DNA from 4 places in the Paenibacillus nicotianae genome. Region 1 is predicted to be linked to each of the others. Evidence: riboswitches for the same ligand, from Rfam matches in the RefSeq annotation. Region 1 holds a riboswitch; each other region holds the start of a gene.

Region 1 (4,823 bases):
TTTGAAGATTGATCATTACTGTTTTCCTGTGATTGATCTTCATATAATCGCTCTTCATGTAACAGTTTAGAATCTTTTTCAGTCAAAGGAAGTAAAAATCCCTCTGTTCGCAATCCAATATCTATACCTGTTTGCTCAAGTAGATCAGTAGCAAGCTTGCTATACAGCGATTGACTATAGAGTGCCAAGTGATGCAGTTCTGCATTCATGAAATGCTCAGAATGAGCGGCTAACATGCCACCGGCGGCGCCTGATGCACCAGCAGCGGGTGTGCTTTTTTCAAGTAAAGCTACTTTGACCCCTTGCTGTGCCAGTTCATATGCTAGAGCAGCTCCAATCACTCCTGCCCCTACAACGATTACATCATAATGTTTAGTATTGAGATTGGATAAATGACCCATCATCTCATTCACTTCTTTCTTTGTAGTTATAGATTGGTAGATATCATATTTTGAATACTTGCATGATATTGCTGACAGACATGTTTAGGATGATCTGCTTGGAAAATACCAGACATTACTGCAATTCCTTTAGCGCCTGTTTGATAAATATCCTGACAATGTGATGGCTGAATACCACCAATTGCAATGACAGGTATAGATACTGCATGGCATATTTGTTCCAATTGAATCAATCCTCGCGGAGATAGATCAGGCTTAGACGTAGTAGAATAGATATGTCCATAAAAAATGTAATCTACTCCTTCTTGCTCTGCTCGTAACGCTTGATCTATGTGATGAACAGATCGTCCTACTTTCCATACCAACGGGGTTTTATCATCATTAGCTAGATAAGAATTTTTTTCTGAGTGGTAAGACATATTTTCGCTTAAATGTACTCCTCCGAGCTTCATATCTACTGCTAATTGTGGTCGACTATTGATCCGTAATTGCGATCGCGGAACACCTTTGTCTATCAGTTGTTGAATCGTATCAACGATCTGAAGATCAGACCACTTTTTTTCCCGAATATGAATAACAGTCACCCAGGGGGATATCTGTGATGCTATCTCTATCAGTTCGGTCATCGACTGCTGACCAGTACTAATCGCATGAAGTTCCATGCTAAAAACATCTCTCCTTTACACAAATAGATAGAATAAAACACAAAAAAGCCACTTCTTTATTACAAGAAGTGGCTAGTATAGATCTAGAAAATAATGATCGATATTTCCGATCAAACAAGATTATTTAGAAAGAACGGAAATTGTATAATCTGTAGTAATAGCCTAGTCAGTAGATGATTACTACTGTCTATTCTTGATTACTTCATCGACTTGATCGTCTAGATTATTTTGTATGCAATATTTCCGCAACTCTGCTACCACTTCCCTACGCTGGTATGATCCAGATCAGGTACAAAGGGTCCGAAAGCAATATGTGCTTTCATCTCAGCCTCAAACGGCCCCCCTAGTGCATTCAAGCTATTCAATTTGTTATTCATCTTAGCAAAGACTATTCAATAAAGCAAATGATTCTAACACTTTATACAAAGCACTGAGAAAGATAACCAAATACATACTTGATCAATTCATCTTATCAAATACAGTATCAACATTAATGATTATAATCCGCAATTACAGCTTCAAAAGACTAAAACTTTTTATTTTGCTTTCGCTTCAGACCACTCTTCAACATCCCAAATTTTAGTAACCCAGTCTTCATAAAATTCAGGTTCGTGAGACACAAGCAATACTGTGCCTTTATATGCTTTTAACGCGCGTTTTAATTCATTTTTTGCATGTACATCCAAGTGATTAGTTGGTTCATCAAATAATACCCAGTTGCTTTCACGCAGTAATAGTTTGCACAAACGTACTTTCGCTTGTTCTCCACCACTTAACATACGCATTGGACGCGTAATATGCTCATTTTTCAGACCGCAACGTGCAAGATGACCACGCACTTCATTTTGACTTAAATGTGAAAATTCATTCCATACTTCATCAATCGGTGTCAATTGATCTGGACGTACTTCCTGCTCAAAATACGCAGAATGCAAATAATCACCAAGATATGTTTTACCACTTACCGGTTGAAGTTTACCAAGAATCGTTTTGAGCAACGTTGATTTACCTACACCGTTACAACCAACGATCGCAATTTTTTCGCCACGTTCAATATTCATAGTCATTTTAGGCAATAACGCATGTGTATACCCAATCTCAAAGTCTTTACCTTCAAAGACTGTTTTGCTACTGGCACGAGCTTCTTTGAAATTAAATGTTGGTTTGGCAAATTCTTCTGGTTTGTCGATTCGTTCAATACGATTTAATTGCTTTTCACGACTTTTTGCACGACCTGATGTAGATGCACGTGCTTTATTTTTTTGAATAAATTCTTCTTGTTTTTTGATAAAATCTTGCTGTTTCTCAAATGCTTCAATATGTTGATGCTTTTGAATATCAGCCATTTCTAGGAACTTATTATAATCAGCTGTATAGCGATTTAATTTAGCAAATTCCAAATGATAAATGACATTAACCACTTGATTCATAAAATCTGTATCATGCGAGATCAATACGAAAGCATGTGGATATTCTTGCAAATAACGAGTTAGCCATTGAATATGTTCTACGTCCAGATAGTTGGTAGGCTCATCCAGCAACAATACATTAGGCTTTTCCAGTAACAGCTTGGCAAGCAGTACTTTGGTACGTTGTCCACCGCTCAAAGCTGTTACGTCTTTATCAAGTCCAATAACATTGAGTCCAAGACCGTAAGCCATATCTTCAACTTTGGTATCTAACAGATAAAAGTCTCCGATTTCCAGTTGCTCTTGAATATCACCCATTCGTTCTAACAATATTTCCAATTGTTCTGGGGATGCTTCACCCATCTGATTGGTGACTTCATTTAACTCTTGTTCTAATTCTAGCAATGGCAGAAAAGCATCTTTCAGCACATCACGTACAGTTTTTCCTTCTGTTAACTTGGTATGCTGATCTAAATAACCATAACGTACACGCGGAGCCCATTCGACTTTACCGCTATCTTTTAACAGTTTACCTGTCATAATATTCATCAATGTTGATTTGCCAGCACCATTTGCACCTACTAAGCCTACATGCTCTCCAGCAAGCAGACGAAAAGATACATCCCGAAATAATGTTCGGTCTCCAAAATTATGTGTTACATTTTCTACTGATAACAAACTCATACTAAATAATGCTCCTGTCTATGTTAAATATCTCTTTTTTAAATATACACCGTTACAAAATTGCTACAGAGTGTATTGTAACATAAGCAGAAGCTGTCTAGAACTGAAAATTTTCATTTTTTTACATTCATTTTCTGATTGATAGAATAAATGTATACTTTTACGAATAGTTTGAGAGAATTAAAGTAATCTTATTATCGTTAAAGATTTTTGTCATTCTATGAAAAGATCAAGAATCTATTACTTACTTTTAAGAATTAAATTTAACTGCAAGTTGTTACTTTAGAAGTAAGTTGCATTAATTTTAAGACATAGCTTGTTGAGAATATTATAAACCACTGAATACTTTGAAATTGATTTTGACTTTAGTTAATAAACAGCCTAGTATAAAAAAGAACCTTGGGGTTTATTCCTGATTTCTAAGGAGGAATTAAAAGGCTATGAAAATGTTTTTACAAAGTCACTTTCAAAATTAATGAACTCTCCCAAAGTATTGTTTTTATAATGTTACTTTGCTATTTGCAATACTAAATTTGAGGGAGTTTTAAAAATGAATGATAAAAGAGTAACTACTACAGATGCAACAAAATTGCATTTGCTTTTAGAAAAAGCCAACGAATTGCGTGAAGAAGGACGTGCTAAGCAAGACCAACAAATTCTGAAGGAAGCACGTTCTCTTCTTTTAGAAATGGTCGCTACCTATCCAGATCACGCTGAAGTAAATTACCAGACTGGAATGGTTCACGATAATTCCGGATATCCGAATGAAGCTATCCCTTATTACGTAAAGGCAATTGAACAAGGTCTTAACGGAGCAAATCTTCAAAGATGTTTGCTTGGTCTTGGCAGTACCTACCGTTATTTAGGTTACTATCAAAAAGCAGTTGAAACTTTACATCGAGGTGTGACAGAGTTTCCTGAACACCGTGGTCTTCAAATATTTTATTCAATGGCTCTGTATAATTCAAAAGATTACAAACAGGCTATGGAGATTGTTTTGGCTAATCTAATGGAAACGACTTCTGATGAACATCTTCAATACTTCAAAAGAGGGATTTCTTACTATGCTCAACACCTTGATGAAACTTGGTGAATTTTTATCATTATTAAAATTAAGTTTGATTCACAATCTGCCAAATGATGATCGGTAGTTAAACACCAAAAACCAGTAACCTTTTTTAAGGTTCTGGTTTTTTTGTATGACTTTTGATTTAAAAAAGCTATTTTATTGTATACAAATTAATGTATTAAAGGATTGCGACAATCTCGTAGAAAATATCCTGATTTCGCAGCTTCTTTGGCATCGGTAAATAAATCTTGAGCAGGTGCAGGTAATTTACAGCCATTAGGATAAGCGTACTTGATTCCAGAATCAGGATCTGTTGTTCCTAACCAGGAGGTCTTTTTCACCAATCGTCCTCCACCAAGTGCATAATTGTTGTAATATCCGCTACCGGTAGGAATACCCTGTAAAAAAGAAATAATACCGATATCATCAATACTATTGTTCCATTCTTCTTGCGAGATCGTCGGTAATGTAAATGTATAAGAAATTCCGTAACGAGAAGCATATTCATTATGTTTATTGATATAGTAAGCCAAATCTTTTTGGATTGAATTTACTATCGCTGTCCGTCTCACTTGTTCAAAAGTATCCATTTGAT
Region 2 (4,823 bases), on a different contig from region 1:
TAAATGAATGCCATGTAATACATATTCTTCTCGATGATAAAAACGTACCGACAGGTCTTTACACCCTAGAAGCGATTCCATTCGCATTCCCCTTCTTCCGCCGTACTTTCATAATTTCGTATTGATCTAGCACACCTGTTTTGCACAAAGCTTCTACAATTATTTTGGCTAACCATCCACCTAAAATCATTCCGCTGATCACCTGAATCACCAGCGTAGTCATCAATACTTGCAGTGTATAATAGCCGAATCCATTAGCGATCAGGTTATACAACACTCCACCTACTGCCGCTAGAGCGCCTGATAACATTAAAGTCATCAAGTTATAGCGTTTGTAGCCAAATAGAGCGAAAGCGATCTCTGCTCCAATCCCTTGAAATACACCAATCAATAACGCTGATAATCCGAAATGGCTACCGGTTAAAAGTTCTACAGCCGCAGCCGCTACTTCAGCGATCAATGCCGCCCCTGGCTTACGAATAATATAAGCAACGATCGGGCTTGCAATAATCCAGATGCCGAACATAAATCCTGCACCAACCGGGCCGACTAAAGCAGAGATCGGTATCCATAACGTTGACCATCCCAGATAAATAACACCGCAAGCAACCGCCAGAATAACGGTTAATACCACTTCTTTCATTTTCCATGTCATAGAGATCGATGGGGAACTCATACGCGCGCAACCTCCATCGGTACAGGCCAATCTTCCAGTGTGTACGCCATATCCCAGAACATATATTCAAACTGACAACTCAGAAGAAAATGCTCTTTCATACGCGCCCGATGTGCAGGTGTAGTCTGCTCTGCCCATTCATCCAACCGAGCACAGAATTGATGAGTGATTGTATCGGTACGATTACCATAGAAGCTGATCCAATCATAAAAAGGATGGGATGCATCCGGCTTCACTTTTTCCAATAATTTCACACCAATTTCCCAATACGTCCACGGACAAGGCAACAATACCGCCAAAATATCACCCAGATCACCTTCATGAGCAACGGTTAACATATGCCGAATATAATGATGAGACGAAGGAGACAGTGCATATCCTTGTAAATCTTCATACTTCACCCCTGCTACTTCGCAAAAGTTATTATGAGGATGAATTTCGCTATGAAGCACAAATGAAATCTGCTCGTTAAACATCGCCATATCTTCGCGTGTTGGACATTTCGCAATAGCGGTTCCATAGATACGCATAAAAGAATTCAGATACTCGAAATCTTGCTTTACATAATGGATCAACTGCTCACTACGCAGATCACCTTTGGCAATCCCCTGTACAAATGGATGATTAAAAATCGCTTCAAAAATCGGGTCTGCGGCCTGTCTAATTTCCTGTGAAAAACTCATAACTGTATCCTCCTTAGAATAGAAGCATCGATAGCGACGCTGACGCTTGGTTAATAAAGAAGGACCACTACTGGAATATATGGACAAATAGATGCAAAAAAGCCGCTCCGTTATGGAGCGGCAGAATAGGTGTACGTATATGTACAGGTACCCTTGCACAGTCTCCACTTTCCTACGCTAGTATGAACTAGATCAGGTTCCAAGGGTCCGGGATTTTCCCGTCTCAGCCTACACAAAGGCTCCCCTAGTGGTCATTCGATTCATTTGCATCTTACTGTACACACGATTGAACAGACTGTCAACTGCTATTATCGCAGTAATCTTTCCTTTTTTTACAGTTATATGGTTATAAAATAGTGTAAAATATACGTATAACTAAGGAATAGTGAATAGATTTAAATATCTAAATAGAATTGAGTTGATCTTGATGACACGTAAAGTAGTACTGGCAGGTGGCACAGGATTTATCGGGCAGTATGTGGAAAAAAGATTGACAGCATTGGGTATTGAAGTGAAGATCATTTCCAGACAATCTCCACATATCGCATGGGATGATCACCAAGCAATTGTTCAAGCTCTGGATGGAGCAGAAATGGTCATTAATCTAGCAGGTAAATCGGTCAATTGTCGTTATAACGAACAAAATAAACGTGAAATCATGAACTCTCGAATCGAAACCACACAGATTCTTGGAAACGCTATCCTTGCTTGTGAACATCCGCCTGCGCTTTGGATCAATTCCAGTACAGCTACAATTTATCGTCATGCCGAAGATCGCCCGATGACCGAGACGAAAGGCGAGATTGGTAGTGGTTTTTCGGTAGACGTTGCCAAAGCATGGGAAGACGCTTTTTTCTCTTTTAGCCTTCCCCATACCCGTCAAGCTGCACTACGTATCGCTATTGTATTAGGACCGGGTGGCGGTGTGATGACCCCTTTCAAAAATCTGGTTCGCTTTGGATTAGGGGGTCATCAAGGATCAGGTAAGCAGATGTTTAGCTGGATTCATGTCGAAGATTTATTCCAGATTATTTTATTTATTCAAGAGTGGGAATCCCTTGAAGGCGTGTTCAACTGCACGTCTCCGAATCCGGTCACCAATCGAGAACTGATGGCAACCATGCGCAAAGTGATGCATCGTAAAGGTGGTCTGCCTGCGTCTACGTGGATGCTTAATCTCGGAGCTAGAGTGATTCGGACAGAACCGGAATTAGTGCTTAAAAGCCGTTGGGTGATCCCTAATCGTCTGATCAAAGAAGGATTTATGTTCAAATACGGACGCTTGGAACAAGCACTTCAACATATTTTGCATACAAAGTCATAATCAAATACAGAACCGACGAACATTACTTTTAAAATACAGCAAAAAAGGGTATCGTAGAGATAGACTTGAGTCATAACGGAATAGCTGACTCAAAAATTAGAGTTAAAGGTGTGCTTAGACGTGCGAATTAATAAATATATTAGTGAATCTGGAATTACATCCCGCAGGGGTGCCGATAAATGGATCAATGAAGGCATTGTCACGATCAATGGTGTCGTTGCCGAGCTAGGCAGTCAGGTCGAAGAAGGCGATGATGTACGGGTCAAAGGCAAACCGATCAAAGTCGAACAAGAAAATGTGTATATTGTGCTTAACAAGCCGGTAGGCATTACCAGTACAACCGAACGTCATATTCGGGGCAATATCGTAGATTTTGTTAATCATCCCTTGCGTATTTTCCATGTCGGACGATTGGATAAAGATTCAGACGGATTGATTATGCTGACCAATGATGGCGATATCGTCAACGAGATTTTGCGTGCTGAAAACAAGCATGAAAAAGAATATATCGTCACTGTCGATCAACCGATTACGCCTTCTTTTCTCAAACAAATGGCGTCCGGTGTAGAAATTCTAGATACGGTTACACTGCCTTGTCAGGTCGTTCAACAATCGAAATATGTATTCAAAATTATTTTGACTCAAGGATTGAATCGTCAGATTCGTCGTATGTGCTCTGCACTTGGTTATGAAGTACGTGCGCTACGTCGTACTCGCATTATGAATATTCGTCTTGGCAATTTACCAACAGGCAAATGGCGTGATCTTACCACCGATGAACTCAATCGCTTATTCCGCGATCTGGAATATACGCCGAAAAAACGTTGATCACTTATAAAAATAATAGGAGCTACTATGTATAATGATAATCAAACTCAAAGAACAAAATATTTTATAGAACGATTTCTTCAAATGTTAAAATCTAACGGAGAAATTGAATTCAATAGCTTTCCGATATGTGGTCTTTTAGAACTATCTAGACAGTTTGTTTCCATGCCAACAGGGATACGCGAATTATCCGCAGAATATATAAAAAATTCAATCACTCAAATAATAGACTCTAGTATATTGTATAAAACTAAAGCTGAAATTCCTATTAAAGAAGTTAAGAGCCTTTTCATTTCAATGACTTTAATAAAAGAACTTAAAAATACAACATATATCCCTCAACTATACAATAATCTATCAGATCAAAACTGTTATTTGGGTTTTATAAGAACTTTACAACATGTATTAAAAAGAAATACTTCTGTAAAACAAGAAGAATATTCTCTAATAGACGAGCTTATATCTCTAATAATTGAATATTTAGAACAACAAGGAAATACCATTTCAGAATTGTATGCCATATGTAATAACTGGTTTAGACAAGATTTTTTAAGTTGTGAGATAGTTTCTACTAAAATTTTTTCGCACTTAAAAGGTTTAGTAAGGCCTCACCTTCACAAGCATAATTCAACAAAATGCTCTATAATGGTTGAAACTGATATTAGTACGGAGTCTAATATACACAGTTTTATTGAAAAAATAATTACACAATACGAGCTTGAAAATAAAATTAAAAGTAGAAAAAACAGAAAAGCAGCTTCTAAAAAGTGGTTTTATTTTGAATTAATTAAACTAGATGGTTTATACGTAGATAGAGTCTTAAATGATCTTTCTGATAAAATAGTGATGTATAAAGAAATTTCTAAAACTCAATTTAATTTTTTGATAAAAAAAGAAAACAAATTGTATCAAACTAATTCCAAAAGAGCTAATACAACTGTCAAGATAAAGCATTTTGAAAATCTTTGGAAAAATACTAATTTTACAAACGTAAATGATTATATTTATAGCGAAATGCTAAGATTAAACGAATGGATGCAAATTCTTAATCAATCTACTGATAAAAGAACTGCTTTTATGACATTATGGAGTATTATGGAATTTATGATGGTTCATTCAGTCAATGATAATAAATTAGACTCAGTAGTTAAAAACTTTATTCCTTATATGGGATTATTTTATTTCAGAAAAATTAGTAAGACATTTTTTAGAAGATTAGTTGCTTTGCATAGTGAAGATAGTCAATACTCTTCACTATTTCTAATAGAACATATAGATAATAATTTAATATCTAATGGTATAAATGAAGAAA
Region 3 (4,823 bases), 2.1 Mb from region 1:
TGGTCTGGTAAGTCCTCATATAGCGCGGCGTCTAGTATCAGGTGGGCATCGTTATTTTGTACCTGTTGCGGCACTGGTAGGAGCGATCATGATGTTACTAGCAGATGTGATTGGACGTGTGCTTGCTCCACCTTTGGAGTTTCCTGTAGGCTTAGTTACTTCTGTGATTGGAGCACCGTATTTTTTATTTTTATTGTGGCGTGAATATAGAAGCAAAAATCGTACAGGGTAAAGTCCTATCTGTGCGGTTTTTTGGCGTTTCTTTTGCTATTACAGCGATTGCTTGATCGATAAGGAAGAGGGCAAGCGTTGTTCTGCATGCTGGATAGCTTGTTGCATCGCTTGATAAGGATCGGTGATCATCGCACCATGACCTACAGCAAGTAGACTTGGATGTAATGCTAACAATTTACGAGCGCTTTGTAGAGAACGTTCTTTACTCCATGTTGCTAGAGCAGGGAAAGGGAACGCTAGACGTACTGAACCTGCTACTGCAACCCCGCCTCTAGTCTGGAAAGCATCGCCAGCTATTAATGATTGATCTCTAGTATCCCATAGCGAAATCGAACCAGGCGTATGACCCGGGGTGGAGATAACTTGAAGAGAACCTACCCGATCGCCTTCATGTAACAAAACAGAAGGACGTGTTTGGAGACGTTTGGGAACACTACCTTTGATCTTAGTCTGAGGTTCATCGGAATCTAACGTCAGATCGCCGACCATTAAGCGTGCATCCCGCTGTGATACATATACAGGCACATCAGGATAAAGCTGATGCAGTGTATCTAACGAACCAACATGATCATCATGAATATGAGTTAGAACGATAGCACCTAGTGGCTTACCTATTTGAGAGATAGCTTGCTGAATACCTTTATAACTATTAGGTAATCCGGCATCAATTAAAGTCAGACTGGATTCTTCTTCGATCATATAACAATTCACCGGAAATATACCTGGTAAAAAAATAAGTTGATGCAAGTTATTTTTGCTAATTATTTTCATATCAATCACCTCTTAATTACACTATAAACTAATAGTATTAGTTTAATCAATAACTATATTCATTATTTTGAAAAAATATAGATCAATTATGGAATAAAATATCAGCGTCTATACAAATCTAACGATGATTCCATTAAAAAAAGCATAAAAATACACCACTTTACAGGCAAAATAAGATACCTAAAGGGTACTTATCGCTGTAAAAGTGGTGCATGTACTTAGTTATGATTCGATGGTACTGTATGAAGACCTTGCAAAAAAGTATTAATAATCAATTCAAAACTTTGATCGATATCTACATTCAGACCGAATCCGCCGATGCGTTCTAGTGAACTAAAGCCATGCAGAACACTGCGTAATCCGCGTATTGCATGAATCAACGCTTCATCGCTCAAATCAAAGCCAGTTAACACTTGTATAAATAATTCTAGCGTTTGATTTTTGATCTCATTGATCTCTGTATCATCTATATCTGATGTATACAACGTCGCTTCATATAATCCGGGATGAGCACGAGCAAATTCAAGGTATGCACGTGACATTTCACGTATTGCTTTGTCTTCTGAGCGTCCTACCGCAGCGCGCATCAATGTATCTTTGAGCTGATGTAACCCTGCCAAAGCCATTTCGCGTCGTAATCCCGGTAATCCGTTCACATGATTATACAGAGAAGGCGAACGAACTCCTAGCTTTTGAGCTAATATCGTAAGTGTAACTTCGTTCAATCCATGTTCATCTGCTAACGCTGTAGCTGCTTGCAAAATAGACTGAAGAGTAAGACCGGTGCGAGGTGGCAAAGTATAAACCTCCTTCAACTATAACTATACCTATTCGTATGATATGAATATGATTCGTTTATAAGCTATCTGTATTCACAAATCGTATTTATTGTAAGCGATAAAGGATATGTTTAGCAAAATAAAAAGAAATCTATCATCTTGCATCTATCTTATTTGCGCATAAAAATAAATTTCTGTCCTACGACACCGATAACGAATAGCACTAAGCTTACCCAGGGAGCAATCGTAATCACAGGCATCACTTCACGTAAAAAGATTCCTACACCGAAAATCAGTACCAAAATAACCAGATACGTTAAGATAGCACGCGCATTAATTTGCATACCCGGCTTGGTCGTATCGCTTTGTTCAACAGGCTGATCGGTGAAGCGTGTAAGCATTTCGACTAAAGCAATCGAACCCACAGCTACAATAATCAGAGTCGCTACATTGATCTGCCCCACAATTCCTGAATCGCTAATACTGATTCTGAATAACCCCATTAATGCTTGAATCAGAAATACCCATGTTAGCGCTACCCACGGAATCATCAAATAATACATAGGCTTGCTCAACTGCCGTTTTTCGGGTAGATTACGAATTAATACATTGCCGTATTCTATCGATTCTTTACCGAATAATTGTTTGGCAGTTTTGCCTTTTTTCTGGGCTTCTAATAAATGATGACCCATTTCTAAAAGTAATTCTTCGCCTGCTTCACGATCAATTCGTGCATCCCGTACATGTACAATAACATCATCATAATAATCCAAATTTTCTGGTTTTAGCTGATCTCGTACTACATTAATATCTTTAACCATTTGGCGTATTGAACTCATGATTCATTCCTCCATTCTCGTTGTTCGAAGCTACTATTTTGCCATACTTTCCTTGCGTTGACAATGATCTAACGTTAATGATAATATGGTTGCAAGATTAAAACACATTAAACTGATCGGAATTGTTTATTTAAGAGGAGGAATCATCATGGAACGCAATATCGTCATTCGACATCACGACTTGGATCTGACAGCTAGTATTCATTATCCTGAACAGGAACCACAATTAGCAGGACGAGGCAAAAGCCGTACACCGCTGATTGTAATCTGCCATGGTTTTGTTGGCAGCCGTATCGGAGTGGATCGCTTATTTGTTAGTACAGCACGTGAATTGGCGGCTGACGGTTATATGGTGGTTCGCTTTGATTATGCAGGTTGCGGTGAAAGCGGCGGCGACTATGGCAAAGAAGGATTAGAATCTATGGTCGCTCAGACTCGTACTGTACTTGATTATGCGATGACTTGCAGTGATATTGATCCGACACGCGTCACATTGATCGGTCATAGTCTGGGTGGCGCTGTAGCTATTCTTACTTCTGTACGTGATCATCGGGTCAAAAGCTTAATCCTTTGGTCAGCGGTAGGGCATCCATTTAACGATATTATCAAATTAACCGGTCGTGACAAATACGATCAAGCTGTTATCGAAGGGCAAGCAGATCATTTAGGGTATTCCTTTACACCTGTATACTTTGATTCGCTGGGCAATTTCCAACCGTTTCAAGAAGCCAAGCAATTTGGTGGCGATGTGCTTGTAATTCATGGTACAGGAGACGATGTGATTCCGGTAGATTATGCCTTTTTGTATCAAAAAGTATTCTGGACACGTTCGGAAGGACGTTGTGATAAAGAAATCATTTTTCAAGCCGATCACACATATTCCAACGGATCACATCGCCGCGAACTATTGGACAAAACCCGTCAATGGCTCACCGAACGCAACGTCGCTCAGACCGATTGGCAACACTGGATGATCTAAGCGCTTATATTTCCAAGCGCCTATATAGTAAGATATTAACCAATTTCTTATGCTTTACCAGATCATTCACCAGTGGTATGGTAAGAAAGAATAATCGAATAGTTACTGATTTCACTAGGGGAGCCTGTTGGCTGAGACGAAAATAGATTTTCGGACCCTTGGAACCTGATCTGGATCATACCAGCGGAGGGAAGTGGAGGCTGAATTTTCACTCATGTTGTTAGTATACCTGAATGAATGTTTGACCCATTTGTCTCTTCTGGAGATGGATGGGTCTTTATTACGTTATAGGAGGCAATATCGATGACTTTTCTAGCCAAAGTACAAGCGCAACATCCACTGATTCACAATATTACCAATATGGTTGTCACTAATTTTACAGCAAACGGCTTGCTGGCTTTGGGAGCTTCTCCTTTTATGGCATATGCGCATGAAGAAGTAGCCGATGTTGCAGCGATGGCGAACGCGGTCGTACTCAATATGGGTACGCTCGATCCTTACACTGTCGAATCTATTCAACGTGCAGGGCGTTCAGCGAATCAAGCAGGCGTGTCTGTTGTATTTGATCCGGTAGGTGCTGGAGCAACGTCATATCGTACACAGTCGGCTTTGCAGATTATCGAACATGTTCAAGTAGATGTGTTACGTGGCAATATCGCCGAAGTGGCTCATGTCATTGGTCAACCCTGGGAGATCAAAGGTGTAGATGCAGGAACCGGTGAAGGCAATTTGATACAGATCGCAGAGCAGGCTGCCACACAATTAAAGTGCATTGTAGCGATCACCGGCGAAAAAGACGTCGTCACAGATGGACAGAGTACGTATATTATCGCCAATAGTCACAAGATACTAACGCAAGTCACAGGCGGAGGCTGTTTATTAAGTGCAGTGGTCGGTGCATTTATCGCAGTAGCCGATCCAACACAAGCTCAAGAGCGCCTGCAAGCTGTAGCAGAAGCTTTGGCATTTTACGGTATCGCCGCAGAGATCGCCTATGAACAGACAGCAGGGCAAGGCACAGGCAGTTTTCAAGTACAATTTATCAATCAATTGTCTCTCGTCACTCCCGAGATCGTAGCTACACGAGCCCTAATCACTTTATCTTAGAGCATACTGCTGAATATATTTACACTATAAAGGAGTGAGACAAAATGAGCGTGTATCAAGCATTGACGATTGCAGGTTCAGATAGTGGTGGAGGGGCAGGGATTCAAGCTGATC
Region 4 (4,823 bases), on a different contig from region 1:
TATGTCATGTTTCTTTTCATAATTGATAATTTATTAAGACTAAGGTGTTAAAAAATTAGTATTTCGATCTTTATATTGAAAATACATATCTAAAATTCGATCTAATTGTTCTGATTGGTCTAACACACGATAATCGCGCATACCATGTTCTTCTGCCATCTGGTTCAATATGCGGCGTTCCTGCTCAATCTGTTGTTCTATTTGTTTTAAGTTCAAGGAAACCACCTCCAGTATATTTCCTTATATCTTGCTATACATGGAACTCTCATTTTCTTCCATCATCGTCAATTTACAGATTATCCTATAGAATATTTCTATATACCTTTTTATACCTTATTTGAGTATACCTTATCAAGTTCCTCAAGTACCTATTTTATCCTTTTTATGGAAAAATAAAGACGAAAAAACTCGGAATTTGAATTTTGCAGTCATTCTCTTGTTTCGCAAATTTCAAATTCCGAGTCGTTTATGTGATGACTGCAATACTGAACACTTAAAGCTTGATCAGATTACGCAGTCCACGTTTTTTTGTTACCGTCTTGATCTGTATATTCAATCGTTTGTGGTTTGATATCTAAGATCACATAATCAGGATCTTCTGGACCGGAGAACCATTCTTTAAATTCTTCTTTCCAGACACGTTTTTTCAATTCGTCATCGGTAGATACAGCACTTACACCTTCGATTTCAACGACTTGATTAGTGCCGCCTTTTTCATAACCCAACAATACATAACAGTTCGGATTTTTTTCTAACTCTTCGACTTTATGTGTTTTACGGTTTGTCGCGAGATGAATATTTAAGCCTTCGTTATATAGTGCCATGTAGCGTACTTTAGGTTTGTCATTTTCTACTGTACCTAGTGCGCAAAATGGATTACCTTCTAAAGCGGTCAAAATGGCTTGTTCTTCAGCTGTTTTACTCATGATCAATCTCCTCCTGTATATAAACGTATGGGTATTCAATATCTGTATCTATGTATATCGATTCGATACGTATAGAAAAATATTGAATGGAACTTTTGTTAGTTACAAACTTCCGTATATGTAAATACCCTTAGACAGCGAGACTGAACCGAAATGCACTCTCTTTTGCTGATGACACCGGATTCTCTTTACTGGACAGTTGATACCCTCTGGTCTATAATTACAATGTAAAAAAACCGCATATGTACAGGGGAGCTAGTTGCAACTGGCTGAGAGTGTATTGTGATAAATACAGACCCTTATACCTGATCTGGATAATGCCAGCGTAGGAAAGTAACAAGTCGTTATATGCTGTACTCTAGCTTATAATTGCACCTATGTCGTCCCGATGGGGGCGTTTTTTTTATGCCTTTTATCCAGTACTACAGGATTGACTATTTGAGCTAGAAGAAAGAAGGATGACTGTTCATGAGAATTCAAAAAAGGTGGCGTCAAAGCTTACCCTGGTTAATGGTAGGCTTATTATGGATCACCACTGCATGTGGTTCAGCAACAAGCACAAGTAATACAGCTAATCCAACAGGATCAACATCTGGACTGAAAGATGTTAAAGTCGTCCTAGACTGGACACCCAATACGAATCATACCGGCTTATATGTTGCTCAAGCTAAGGGCTACTATAAAGAAGCAGGATTAAATGTTGAAATTATCGCTCCTGGTCAAGGGGGAGCAGATACGATGGTTGCTTCTGGTGAAGTACCTTTTGGAATCAGCTATCAAGAAAGTGTAACTCAAGCGCGGGTACAAGGTGTTCCGTTAGTCTCTCTTGCAGCAGTTATCCAGCATAATACATCTGGCTTTGCCGCTCCTACCGATCGCGGAATCAAAAGCCCTAAAGATATGGAAGGCAAATCCTATGGTGCATGGGGATCGCCTGTTGAAGAAGCTGTCATGAAATCGATTATGGATACAGATGGCGGCGATGTCAGCAAAGTCAAAAGTGTGAATATCGGTAATGCGGATTATTTTACAGCCGTACAAAAAGGAATCGACTTTGCTTGGATATTCTATGGTTGGACAGGAATTGAAGCAGAACTTCGCGGGCAACCGTTAGATATGTTATATGTAAAAGATTATTCAGATAAGCTCGATTATTATACACCTGTTATCGTCACCAATGAGAAGCAGATCACTACTGATCCTGCATTGGTCAAATCATTTATGGCGGCAACAAGTAAAGGGTATCAGTATGCGATTGCTCATCCAGACGAATCAGCAGATATTTTACTTAAAGCAGTACCTGATCTTGATCCTGCATTGGTCAAAGCCAGTCAAAAATGGTTATCTCCACGTTATCAAGATGATGCCAAACGCTGGGGCGAGCAAAAACAATCGGTCTGGGCAGGTTATGCAGATTGGATGTTCAAGCAGAAATTGCTGGATAAACCGTTAGATGCAACCAAAGCGTATACCAACGATTATTTACCTGAAGCAACCAAATCATAAATCGATATTTAAGGAGATAACTACTATGGCACATACCCTTCTCAGTATTCAGGTTATTCCCAAAACTCAAGCCGGTGAGAATTCTTACGATTATGTTGATCGGGCAATAGAAGTGATTCAAGCATCCGGTGTGAAATATGAAGTGCATCCACTGGAGACCACGATGGAAGGCGAACTCAGCGAATTGTTGGAAGTGGTTCGGCAAATGCACGAAGCGTTGGTGGAAAAAGGAAGCCCTAGTATTATTTCTCAGATCAAAATTGCGCATAGTCCATCTGGAATCAGTATGGATGGATTAACCGAGAAGTACCGCTAATGTCTACGATGAATACATGGTGGAAACGGTTATGGCCGCCCCTCGGGGCGGTTGTTTTATTACTGATTATCTGGCAACTTGCGACCAGTCTATTCCATATTGAGACATGGATTCTTCCCAGCCCTGCATTGATTGCACATGAAGCATGGAGCGAGAAAGATCGACTCGGCTTGCATACATGGGCGACTTTACAATTGACGCTATCCGGTTTTAGTATCGGTGTTGCTTTTGGATTACTGGTCGCAGGAGTTCTTCATTATATTCCTTTTCTACGTTCAGCCTTATATCCCTTATTGATCTTGAGCCAAAATATCCCTACGATTGCTCTGGGGCCGTTACTTGTGATCTGGTTCGGATTTGGAATATTGTCTAAATTAATTGTTATTATTCTGGTGTGTTTTTTCCCGGTTACGATTGCGGCGCTTAGCGGACTAGCGACAACCGATCGCACGATGCTTAATTATATGCAAATGATCGGTGCTTCTAAACACCAGATTTTTTGGAAATTAGAATTACCTTTTAGCTTACCTTCGATCTTTTCGGGAGTTAAAATTGCTGCTACATATAGTGTGATGGGCGCGATTATCGCTGAATGGATAAGCAGCAGTGAAGGTATCGGCTATTATATGATGTTGCAAAAATCAGCTTTCCGCACCGATCATATGTTTTTGGCAATACTGGTAGTGGTAGTGATCAGTCTTGTTTTATTTATGCTAATTAATATGCTCGAAAAATGGTGTGTTCGCTGGCATCATCCTGTACAAATGCGTGCTGTCAAAGGAGGTTCTAAAGATGTCGCTAAATAAACCTCAACATGCCACTTCATCGATCAACAGCTCTACACCGCTATTAGCGTTACAAGGAATCGGCAAATCTTTTACACAGGGTAAGCAATCGTTACATGTGCTTCAGGAGATTTCACTGCATGTAGAGCAAGGTGAATTTGTATCGATTATCGGCCCTTCCGGTTCCGGTAAAAGCACCCTTTTGCAAATGATTGGTGGTGTAGTGCTTCCCGATCAAGGGCAAGTGCTGTTGGACGGGCAAAATATAACCGGTCGTAAAGGATTGAGCGGTTATATGCCTCAACAACCTGCTTTGATGCCCTGGCGTACGATTGAAGATAATGTAATTCTAGCGCGCGAAGTGGCAGGGTTACCACGCAAAGAATCGTTAGCATTAGCCAGACAATGGTTAGATAAAGTGGGATTGGGTGATTTTGCATCATCTTATCCACACACTTTATCTGGAGGAATGCAACAACGGGTTGCTTTTTTAAGAGCATTGCTAGGCCCTCGTGATCTTCTTTGTCTGGATGAACCATTTAGTGCGTTGGATGCTTTTACACGCAGTGAAATGCAATCATGGCTATTGAATATTTGGGAAGAAAATAGACGTTCGGTTATTTTTGTCACGCATCATATTGAAGAAGCGTTACTACTTTCAGATCGAATCTATGTCCTGTCTCGTCGCCCTGCTACTGTATTGCATAATATTGTTGTTCCTTTTCCCCGTCCAAGACGTGAAGAGATTACCGATGATCCACAATTTATTGCTCTGCGTAGACAATTGATGAATGCGATGCGTCATTCTGATGAAGGTGATCTGTGATGAAGCCTGTCTATGCTCCACTAATCGATAGTCATATCCATCTGGATCAATATCAAGATCAAGTGATTGAGCAGATGATGCAATCACTGCCCGAATATCAGATCAAGTCGCTAATTACTGTCTCAATGAATCTGTCATCCTGTCAGCGCAATGAGAAGCTGTTCCAGCAATATCCGTCTGTAGTTCGACCTGCTTATGGATATCATCCTGAACAGCCTCTACCCGACTCGCAGGAGCTAGAGACGTTATTGTTGTGGATAGAGCAACGTATAGATCAGATCGTAGCGATTGGTGAGATTGGATTGCCTTATTATCTGCGACAAGAAGCGATCGCACGTGGCGAGAAATTAGATGAACAAGGATATATAGAGGTATTGTCTGCTTTGCTACAACTTGCTGCCTTTTATCACAAGCCGGTGATTTTACATGCAGTCTATGAAGATGCAGAGATCGCTTGTGACCTT

Evidence for each region. A riboswitch is a leader RNA that binds a small molecule or an ion and turns the genes downstream of it on or off. The one in region 1 is predicted to bind thiamine pyrophosphate.
Region 2: linked by a shared signal. The riboswitch ahead of tenA (thiaminase II) and the one ahead of ACFSGI_RS09245 (thiamine phosphate synthase) in region 1 are both predicted to bind thiamine pyrophosphate.
Region 3: linked by a shared signal. The riboswitch ahead of thiM (hydroxyethylthiazole kinase) and the one ahead of ACFSGI_RS09245 (thiamine phosphate synthase) in region 1 are both predicted to bind thiamine pyrophosphate.
Region 4: linked by a shared signal. The riboswitch ahead of ACFSGI_RS00530 (ABC transporter substrate-binding protein) and the one ahead of ACFSGI_RS09245 (thiamine phosphate synthase) in region 1 are both predicted to bind thiamine pyrophosphate.

What each region holds. Positions count from the first base shown of each region.
Region 1 is NZ_JBHUGF010000010.1:1,124,271-1,129,093, reverse strand. It holds gene ACFSGI_RS09250 (NAD(P)/FAD-dependent oxidoreductase) at 1-404, opposite strand, end outside; gene ACFSGI_RS09245 (thiamine phosphate synthase) at 428-1,063, opposite strand; TPP riboswitch at 1,312-1,421, opposite strand; gene ACFSGI_RS23245 (ATP-binding cassette domain-containing protein) at 1,603-2,496, opposite strand; partial or broken gene ACFSGI_RS23240 (ATP-binding cassette domain-containing protein) at 2,571-3,159, opposite strand; gene ACFSGI_RS09235 (tetratricopeptide repeat protein) at 3,710-4,252, shown strand; gene ACFSGI_RS09230 (hypothetical protein) at 4,399-4,823, opposite strand, start outside.
Region 2 is NZ_JBHUGF010000011.1:173,133-177,955, reverse strand. It holds gene ACFSGI_RS19545 (ABC transporter ATP-binding protein) at 1-81, opposite strand, end outside; gene ACFSGI_RS19540 (ECF transporter S component) at 59-655, opposite strand; gene tenA (thiaminase II) at 673-1,359, opposite strand; TPP riboswitch at 1,512-1,615, opposite strand; gene ACFSGI_RS19530 (TIGR01777 family oxidoreductase) at 1,787-2,683, shown strand; gene rluF (23S rRNA pseudouridine(2604) synthase RluF) at 2,804-3,511, shown strand; gene ACFSGI_RS19520 (hypothetical protein) at 3,539-4,823, shown strand, end outside.
Region 3 is NZ_JBHUGF010000010.1:3,207,442-3,212,264, reverse strand. It holds gene ACFSGI_RS18270 (FecCD family ABC transporter permease) at 1-232, shown strand, start outside; gene ACFSGI_RS18265 (MBL fold metallo-hydrolase) at 271-1,005, opposite strand; gene ACFSGI_RS18260 (TetR/AcrR family transcriptional regulator) at 1,224-1,802, opposite strand; gene ACFSGI_RS18255 (DUF1129 family protein) at 1,955-2,623, opposite strand; gene ACFSGI_RS18250 (alpha/beta hydrolase) at 2,772-3,602, shown strand; TPP riboswitch at 3,709-3,811, shown strand; gene thiM (hydroxyethylthiazole kinase) at 3,906-4,709, shown strand; gene thiD (bifunctional hydroxymethylpyrimidine kinase/phosphomethylpyrimidine kinase) at 4,754-4,823, shown strand, end outside.
Region 4 is NZ_JBHUGF010000001.1:112,298-117,120, reverse strand. It holds gene ACFSGI_RS00540 (aspartyl-phosphate phosphatase Spo0E family protein) at 40-216, opposite strand; gene ACFSGI_RS00535 (pyridoxamine 5'-phosphate oxidase family protein) at 510-926, opposite strand; TPP riboswitch at 1,165-1,276, shown strand; gene ACFSGI_RS00530 (ABC transporter substrate-binding protein) at 1,395-2,432, shown strand; gene ACFSGI_RS00525 (MTH1187 family thiamine-binding protein) at 2,458-2,748, shown strand; gene ACFSGI_RS00520 (ABC transporter permease) at 2,757-3,554, shown strand; gene ACFSGI_RS00515 (ABC transporter ATP-binding protein) at 3,541-4,359, shown strand; gene ACFSGI_RS00510 (TatD family hydrolase) at 4,359-4,823, shown strand, end outside.